2 regions of the Promicromonospora alba genome follow, and region 2 is predicted to be linked to the other one. Evidence: riboswitches for the same ligand, from Rfam matches in the RefSeq annotation. Region 2 holds a riboswitch; the other holds the start of a gene.
The links. A riboswitch is a leader RNA that binds a small molecule or an ion and turns the genes downstream of it on or off. The one in region 2 is predicted to bind cyclic di-AMP.

Region 1: another riboswitch for cyclic di-AMP. It lies ahead of ACFO6V_RS27880 (C40 family peptidase); the one in region 2 lies ahead of ACFO6V_RS15035 (C40 family peptidase).

Annotation. Positions count from the first base shown of each region.
Region 1 covers NZ_JBHSFI010000012.1:3,601-7,805, reverse strand. The annotation lists gene mutM (bifunctional DNA-formamidopyrimidine glycosylase/DNA-(apurinic or apyrimidinic site) lyase) at 1-536, shown strand, start outside; gene ACFO6V_RS27885 (NAD(P)-dependent oxidoreductase) at 625-1,602, opposite strand; gene ACFO6V_RS27880 (C40 family peptidase) at 1,725-2,636, opposite strand; cyclic di-AMP (ydaO/yuaA leader) riboswitch at 2,638-2,789, opposite strand; gene ACFO6V_RS27875 (phytoene desaturase family protein) at 2,945-4,205, shown strand, end outside.
Region 2 covers NZ_JBHSFI010000004.1:914,356-918,560, reverse strand. The annotation lists gene ACFO6V_RS15050 (ion transporter) at 1-374, opposite strand, end outside; gene ACFO6V_RS15045 (GlsB/YeaQ/YmgE family stress response membrane protein) at 583-849, shown strand; gene ACFO6V_RS15040 (hypothetical protein) at 846-1,775, shown strand; gene ACFO6V_RS15035 (C40 family peptidase) at 1,966-2,700, opposite strand; cyclic di-AMP (ydaO/yuaA leader) riboswitch at 2,703-2,900, opposite strand; gene ACFO6V_RS15030 (hypothetical protein) at 3,201-3,959, shown strand; gene ACFO6V_RS15025 (S8 family serine peptidase) at 4,106-4,205, shown strand, end outside.

The DNA.
Region 1 (4,205 bases), on a different contig from region 2:
ACGGCGAGGCGCCCGCCGACGGCGAACCGACGTCGAACATCCCGGCCGGCTACGGCTCGGACCTGCCCCTCCTGCCGCAGCCGGTCGCGCACATCGCCCGTGACCTGCTCGACCCGAACCTGGACCTGGACGCCCTGGTCCGCCGGGTGCGCCGCCGTCGGACCCAGGTCAAGCGCGCGCTGCTGGACCAGACGGTCGTCTCCGGCGTGGGCAACATCTACGCCGACGAGGCGCTGTGGCGCGCCCAGGTGCACTGGGCCCGGCCGACCGACAAGCTCAAGGCCGCGGACGTGCGCCGGGTGCTGGACTCGGCCGCCGAGGTGATGCGCGAGGCGCTGGCCCAGGGCGGCACCAGCTTCGACGAGCTGTACGTCAACGTGAACGGGGAGTCGGGATACTTCGACCGCTCGCTCGCGGTGTACGGGCAGGAGAACGAGGCGTGCCGACGCTGCGGTGCGCTGGTGCGCCGGGACGCGTTCATGAACCGCTCGTCGTTCAGCTGCCCGATCTGCCAGCCGGCCCCCCGGGCGAGGTAGAGCATGCGTCCGGACACCCCCTCTACCTCGACAACAGGCTGATGCCGAAGTAGAGGGGGTGTCCGGACACCTGCTCTACTTCGCGGCACTACCTCGTGGCCACGTTGCGGAGTTCCGCGCCCGTGCGCCAGGCCGTGAGCTGGTCCGCAAGGAAGCGGGCGGCGCCTCGCGGACGGCCACCCGCCACGTGCGGCGTGAGGATCAGGTTCGGGAGGTCCCAGAGCGGGGAGTCCTCCGGCAGCGGCTCCGTCTCCATGACGTCGAGCGCGGCTCCCGCGAGCCGCCCGGACCGCAGCGCGTCGGCGAGCGCGTCCTCGTCCACCGTCGCACCTCGGCCGACGTTCACGAACCGGGCAGTCGGCGGGAGCAGGCCCAGCAGGCGGGCGTCGAGGATGTGCCGCGTGGCGGGGATCGCGGGCAGCAGCGAGATGAGCAGGTCGGTCTCGGCGAGCAGGGCGTCCAGGCCGTCCGGCCCCACCACGGGGTACCCGGAGCGTTCGCCCGCACGTGAGGCGACACCGGTGACCCGCGCACCGAGCGCGGTCAGCAGCGGCGCCAGCCGCAGGGCGATCGACCCGAAACCCCAGATCGTGACGCGTGCGCCGTCGAGCGTGTACTCGCGGCCGGTGACCGGGTCGGCCTGCGCGAACGCGATCTCCTTGGCCCAGTGGTGCTCCCGCTGCGCCGCGAGGGAGACGTCGATGCGGCGAACCGTCGCCAGGACCAGCGCCAGGGTGTGCTCGGTGACCGTGTCGTCGTGCAGGGACTGGCCGGAGGAGATGACGACGTCGGGCCCGAACCCGGCGCGCAGCGCGACGTCGGGCCCCGCGGAGAGGGTCTGCACCCAGCGCAGCTGGGGAAGCCGGCGGGCGGCGTCGGCGAGGATCTTGGGCGGGCTGGACCAGGTGACCAGCATCTCGGCGTCGGTGTGCTCCTCGGGGACCGGCTCGTTCATCGCATAGGCGACGACGGTGTCGGCGCCGCCGGGTGCGAAGGAGGCTCCGCCGTCGGGCAGCAGGGACGGGAAGTCGAGGTCGAAGGGCACGTCCGGTACGAGGATCTTCACGCCCGGGACGTTACCGGACCATGATCCCGAACTGGTCCGGGACGAGCACGAGGTGTGTCGCGCCAGGGGGCTGGCGCGACACACCTCGCGGTCTGGAGTGGTCCGGCGTGGGGGAGTAGGCGTCAGCCCGTCACCCGGATGAACACCGGGTTGTTCTGCCACATCTCGCCGTACTGCACGGGGGTGCCCTGCTGCTGGGCCTCGACGACCATGCCGTCGCCCGCGTAGAGGGCGACGTGGCCCGGCGTCCACACGATGTCGCCCGGCTGGGCGGCGGCGGCGGAGACCTGGTATCCGATGGTCGAGATGGCGCTCGAGCTGTGGGGGACCGAGATGCCGAGCTGGCCGTAGACGTACTGGATGAGCCCGGAGCAGTCGAAGCCGCTGGGGGAGGCTCCGCCCCACACGTAGGGCACACCGACGTACTCGAGTGCGAGGTTGACGGCCTGCTGGCCCAGCCCCGACGAGGAGGATGCGGCTGCTGCCGCTGCCTCGGCGGCTGCCTCGGCCTCCGCGGCGGCTTCGGCTGCCTCAGCCTCGGCCTCAGCCTCGGCCTTTGCCTTCGCCTCGGCTTCCGCCTTGGCACGCGCTTCGGCCTCCGCCTTGGCCTTGGCCTCGGCGATGCCCTCCTCGGTCTCCGCGTACGGCGTCACGGACACGCGTCCGCGCTCGGCGTAGAAGTCGGCGTCCTGGGTGACCTTGACCTTGGTCACCAGGTTCTCGGCGAACCCGGCGCGGGTCGTGCTGTCGACCGTGTTGCTGATGGTGTTGCTGACCGGCGTGGCGTTCGCGAGCGCGGCCTGCGTGTGCGTCTCGGCGGGCGCGGTGTGGGCGGTCTGGGTGAATACCGACGCCAGCATGCCGGACGTGACGACCGCGATGGCGCCGGTCCGGGCAGCGTTCTCGGCAGCGGTCTGGGTCAGTGCGGTGAAGGGGGTGAGCGCGGGGCCGTCGGCGCGGTGCCTGCCCCGGTTGCTGGGACGGTTTGCCTGGTCGTCCGCCCAGTCGTGGGTGCGGTCGGTGAGTACGGTCACCAGTGATCTCCTCGGACGCCTACGAAGTGAGCTGTCGGGTTCGGATGGGAGAGCGATTCACCCGGCCTCGCAAGGAGGCTTCACCCCAAGGACACTCACGTGCCCGCTTACTTGGTTCCCCCGCCCCTGTCACGGTTCTGGCTGCCAAGGTCCGGTGACAGGGTTCGGCGTCCGGGCCTGGACCTCCCCGTTGCTGGAGAGGCGAGATTGACCGTACCTGCCCCTCGCGCAAATGTCACGATTAGGTCACATAGCGACCTGTGATGGAACGTCCTTGGCAATCTGTGCCCCATGCCACTATGGCGTCCATGACCGATTCGATGCGTTCCCGGTACGACGTCGTGGTGGTAGGCGGGGGTCACAATGGCCTCACCGCCGCGGCCTATGCCGCCCGTGGCGGCCGGTCCGTCCTCGTCCTCGAACGCGCGGACCACGTGGGCGGCGCAGCCGTCTCGGCCCGCCCCTTCGCCGGGGTGGACGCGCGGCTCTCGCGCTACTCCTACCTCGTCTCGCTCCTGCCTCGCCGGGTGATCGACGAGCTGGGGCTGCCCATCACGCTGAAGCGCCGCCGCTGGTCCTCGTACACACCGGTGGCCGACGGCGGCCTCCTTGTCGACAGCCAGGACGACGCCGCCACGCGCGCCTCGTTCCGGCGTCTCACCGGATCGGACGCCGACTTCGAGGCCTGGGGCCGCTTCTACGCCATGACCGCGGAGGTCGCCCGCCGGCTCGCGCCGACGCTCACCGAACCCCTGCTCCCGCGCTCGACGGTCCGGGACCTCGTGGTCGACGGGGTCGGCGAGGAGGCCTGGCGCGCGCTGTTCGAGGAGCCCCTCGGGGAGGTGCTGCGCCGCACCTTCGCCGACGACGTGGTCCGCGGGGTCGCGGCCACCGACGGCCTGATCGGCACGTTCGCCGACGTCGACGAGCCGTCCCTGCGGCAGAACCGCTGCTTTCTCTACCACGTCATCGGCAACGGGACCGGCGACTGGGACGTGCCGGTGGGCGGCATGGGCGCCGTCTCGGGCGCCCTGCGCGATGCCGCGGTGGCGGCCGGCGCGACGATCGTCACTTCGGCGACGGTGACCGCCGTCGATCCCGGGACCTCCGGCGGTTCCGGCGCGGAGGTCGCCTGGACCGACGCCGACGGGCGCACCCAGGGCGTCACGGCCGGCCACGTGCTCGCGGCGTGCGCCCCGGCGGAGCTGGACCGGCTGCTGGGCGGCGACCCCTCGACGACTGCCGACTATCCGGAGGGCGCCCAGCTCAAGGTGAACATGCTGCTGACCCGCCTGCCCAGGCTGCGCGACGACGTCGACCCCGTCGCGGCGTTCAGCGGGACCCTGCACGTCAACGAGTCCCTGACGCAGCTCCAGGGGGCGCACGCGCAGGCCGCCGCCGGGCGCATCCCCGACCTGCCGCCCAGCGAGATCTACTGCCACACACTCACCGACCGGACGATCCTCGGTCCCGGGCTCGCCGGGACGGACGCGCAGACCATCACGCTGTTCGGGCTGCACATGCCGGCGCGGCTCTTCCGCACCGCACCCGACGCCGCCCGCGACCAGG
Region 2 (4,205 bases):
ATCACGCGCAGCACGCGGAGCACCCGCAGGGCACGCAGGGCGGACAGGGACTCGCTGGCCGGGAGCACCGCGATGCCGACGACGGCGAGGTCGAACAGGTTCCACGGGTCGCGGAAGAACTTGCGGCCGTGGGCGACGATTCGCAGGAGCAGCTCGACCACGAAGAAGCCGAGCATGGTGTGGTCGATGCCCATCAGGATGTCGAGCGCGGCTCCGCTCACCATGGTCTCCGCGCCCAGGATCAGGGCGTTTGCCAGGATCACGACGAGGACGAGGTTGACGAACCACCTCTGGTCGAGGAACGCGCGGAGCCGCCCCCGCCAGGTGCGTGGTTCGATCCGTGGCTCGGCCGGTGTGCCGATCGCCTGGTTCATGCGGTCTCCCTTGCTGTACGTGCCCGGAGTCCTTGCTCCGGTCCTGCCTCAGGCCCTTGCCCGGCCGAACTGTAGCGCGGGCGTCCGCCTCGGTTTGCTGCGTGCAATGTCCCGATTTGGGACTGATTCGGCGGGTCCGGTGGCAAGTCGGCCCGAACAGTGCTGAGGTAGTCGCAAGCAAGCCACACCACTCTGGAGGAAACACATCATGGGTTTCTTTGCGTTTCTCATCCTTGGGCTGATCGCCGGCGTGATCGCCCGTATCGTCATCCCGGGTAAGCAGCCGGGTGGCTTCTGGCTCACGCTGCTCCTCGGTGTGCTCGGCGCCATGCTCGGCGGCTGGCTCGGCGGGCTCATCTTCAACGTCAGCCTGGACGAGTTCTGGTCCTGGGAGAGCTGGCTCTTCTCGGTGATCGGCGCGATCATCGTGATCCTGATCGTCCAGGCGATCTTCGGCCGCCGCAAGACCGCTTGATCGCAGCACACCGCGGCCGCGTCGCCATCCTCGTCCTTCTGACGTCGGTGGTCGGCGCGGCCGCGGTCGCGTGTACGGGCGGCGGCGCGCCGTCGTCCGCGAAGGGCCCGGTGCCCGACGACGTCGCCTCCCACCTCAGCGTCGAGGTGGCGCAGGGCCGCGAGCAGTACGCCGAGCGGGAGATCCGGCTCGAGGTCACCAACGACTCCGACGAGACGATGACGCTCCTGTCGGGGGCCCTGCGGACCGAGCAGTTCGGGCCGTCACACCCCACCAAGGAGGGGCGCACGCTCGTGCTGCGGCCCGGCGCCACGCGCGCTGTCTACGTGGGGCTGGGCGAGGCGAGGTGTGGGGACCTGGCGGCGGAGGAGGATGCTGCGCCGTCCGCCACGATCACGCTTGCCCTCGGCGAGGGCGACGACCTGGGTCCGGCGACCGACATCCCCGTGGACGAGGTAAGCGATCCCGTAGGGCACCTCGCCCGGAACCACACGGTGGACTGCTCGGCAGCGGCCGTAGCGGCCGGCGCCGGCCTCGCTGTCGATGCCGACGTCCCCGTCGAGACCCGCGACGGTGAGCTGACCGCTCTGGTCACCCTGCGGATCGAGCGGGTCGACGGCGGCCCGGAGGTCACCCTCGACCGGATCGCCGAGACGACCCTGATGAGCAATGCGGACCCGGGTGGACACGCTTCGGGCTGGGCCGGCCGGGACCTGGCGGGGCAGGAGTCCGGCGAGGTGGTCCTCGCCGTGGTGCCCGCCCGCTGCGACGTCCATGCGGTGGCTGAGGACAAGCGGGGCACGTTCCTGCCGGTCTCCGCACGCGTCGGCGGCGTCCGGCAGGAGCCGGTCTACGTGCCGATGCCCGACACCGCGCGTTCTGACCTCTACTCCTTCGTCGCGGACTACTGCGACTGGCCGGAGTGAACGACCCCGGACACGCGAGAGGCGCCGCCTCCGGCGTCGGGCGGAAACCCGGCGCGGAGGCGACGCCTCGCGATGTGCTGCATTCGATGTACTGCGGTAGTTCAGGCTCTATCTGTGTCGCCTGAGCCTGCGGTTCCGCTCCGGGCGCGTGCCTCGTTCCTCGGCCCGCACCCTGCGCTGCACCTACGGCTCAGACGACGCGGATGAACGTCGGGCTGTTCTGCCACATCTCGGTGTAGCGCACCGGCATGCCGGCGGCCCACGCCTCGATGATCATGCCGTCGCCCGCGTAGAGGGCCACGTGGCCGGGCGTCCAGACGATGTCGCCGGGCTCCGGGTAGGTGACCTGGTAGCCGGAGCTGAGCATCGCGCCGGACGAGTGCGGCAGGTTCACGCCGAGCTGCGCGTACACGTACTGGATGAGGCCGGAGCAGTCCATGCCCTCGGCCGGCGAGTTACCGCCCAGCACGTACGTGATGCCGAGGTAGTTGAAGGCGACGTTGATGGCCTGCTCGCCGAGCGGTACCGGGTCCGGCGCGTCGACCGAGACCACGGCGGGGCCGTCGCCCTTCTTGCCGTCGGCGTCCGACGAGGTGCCCAGGGCTTCCATCTCGATCGGCATCTTCGCGTCGGACGGGACCGTGACGGTCGGGGCCGCGGCAACTGCCTGCTTGGCCACCGCGGTCAGGGAGCGCAGGTCGACCGTGTTCAGCTTGGCGGACTTCACGTCGGTCTTCAGATCCATGGCGGGGGCCGCGTGGGCCGTCGTCGCGATGGTCGAGATCAGGACGCCACCGGCTGCTGCGGCGATGGCTCCTCGGCGGGCTACGGTGCCTGCGTTCTCTGTGGCGGTACGAGCAAGGATGGTCAGCGGCGTCATGGCCGGACGGCTGTCACGATGCCGTCCGCGAATGGAGTTCGTCACCTAAATGTCTCCTGTACCGCCTGCGAGGTCAGCTGTCGGGTTCGGGTAGGAGTACACACCCGGCCGCACGGCTACTGGGGGGTTCCGTCCGGCTTCACCCCGAGGGCGACGATGGTGCTGTCGCCCGGGAAGGTGGGTCCCCCGCTCCTGTCTCGAACGTCTGGTCATGAACCGGTGACAGGATTCGGCGTCCGGTTCACGGCCCCGCCGATGTGGTGGGGCAGAAGTCAAAGTACACACCTTCCCCAGAAAAGTCACGATCGGGTTACGCATTCCGGTCTCACCCGCAGAAGGCGCAGATTTGCGCCGTTCCGGTCTTCATGGGCTATGACCGACATCACATACATCGGCTACCGTTCGGCGGCATGGGTGAAAGCGCATATCGCGTCTCCGCCTGGTGGGTGCTTCCCATCAGTGCCGTCGTCTGGTGGGTGTGCGGGTTTCTGCCTTGGCTCCTGCAGGCGTTGTACGAGGTCATAGGCCTTACTGAGGCCTCGGCAGTGCGTTCCACCGGATTCCTGCCGCTGCCGTTCACCGCCGACGACGCAGTGGTCGGTCTGGTCGTCATGGCGCTGATCGGCGGCCTGCTCGGCGGCGTCACGGCGGGCATTCCGGCTTCGGCGAGGGCGGGCGCGGCTGCCGCGACGACGGGCACCTTGCTCGCCATGTCCGCAGCGGGCGGTGCCTCGTACCTGCTCGCGATCCGAAGCAGCGCTCCCGGTGATGCCGCACCGCTCGGGATGCTCGTCGTCACCGTCGCTGCCGGGCTCGTAGGGCTGGCGGCCGGCCTCCTGGTGGCCCTGGGCCCGGCCGTCCTGCGTGGGCCCGCCCTGGCCCTGCCTGTCGTGCTCCTGGACGGCTGGCTGTGGGGTCTGGTGCCGGGCAACCTGGTGTCTCCCACCGGAACGTGGTGGATCTTCGCGGTGGCGCTCGGTATCGCGTTCGGCCTGGCGGTGGACAGTCGGCCGCTCGAGCTTCTGGGCTGGCTGCCGACCGCGGGCATCGTGTGGGTGCTGCAGGCAGCAGGGCCGGCCCTCCTGGCCGTCCAGGAGAACATCTGGCCGGGCTCAGCGCTCACGGAGAACCCGCTGTCCGCGGCGGCGATCGTGGCACACGAGCTCGCCTCGGCGGCGATGGTGCCCGACGTGCACCAGCTGGGCGCCTGGGTGGTCGCCCTGCTGCTCGGTGCGGCGATCGCAGCGCTCCGGCTCTCCCGGGAGGCGGCGGACGAGGGCGAGCTGTCCGAGGCCTGGGCCTGAGGCGGCAGCGCGCGTTCCTGCTGGTTGCGGGCGTGTAAATTTTCACCCGCCGTGCGTCTCCGACCCTGTTCGACGCTTGTCCGGTCCCCATAGGTTTGTCCCAGTTCGGGGGTATCCGGCCCGCGAGCGAACACATGGGGGCACACATGAACAGGAAGTCACTCGTCGGCGCCGCCACCTCCGCGGCGTTCACCGTGGCGGTGCTCGTCGCCGTGGCACCCGGTGCGCAGGCCGCCACCAACGACC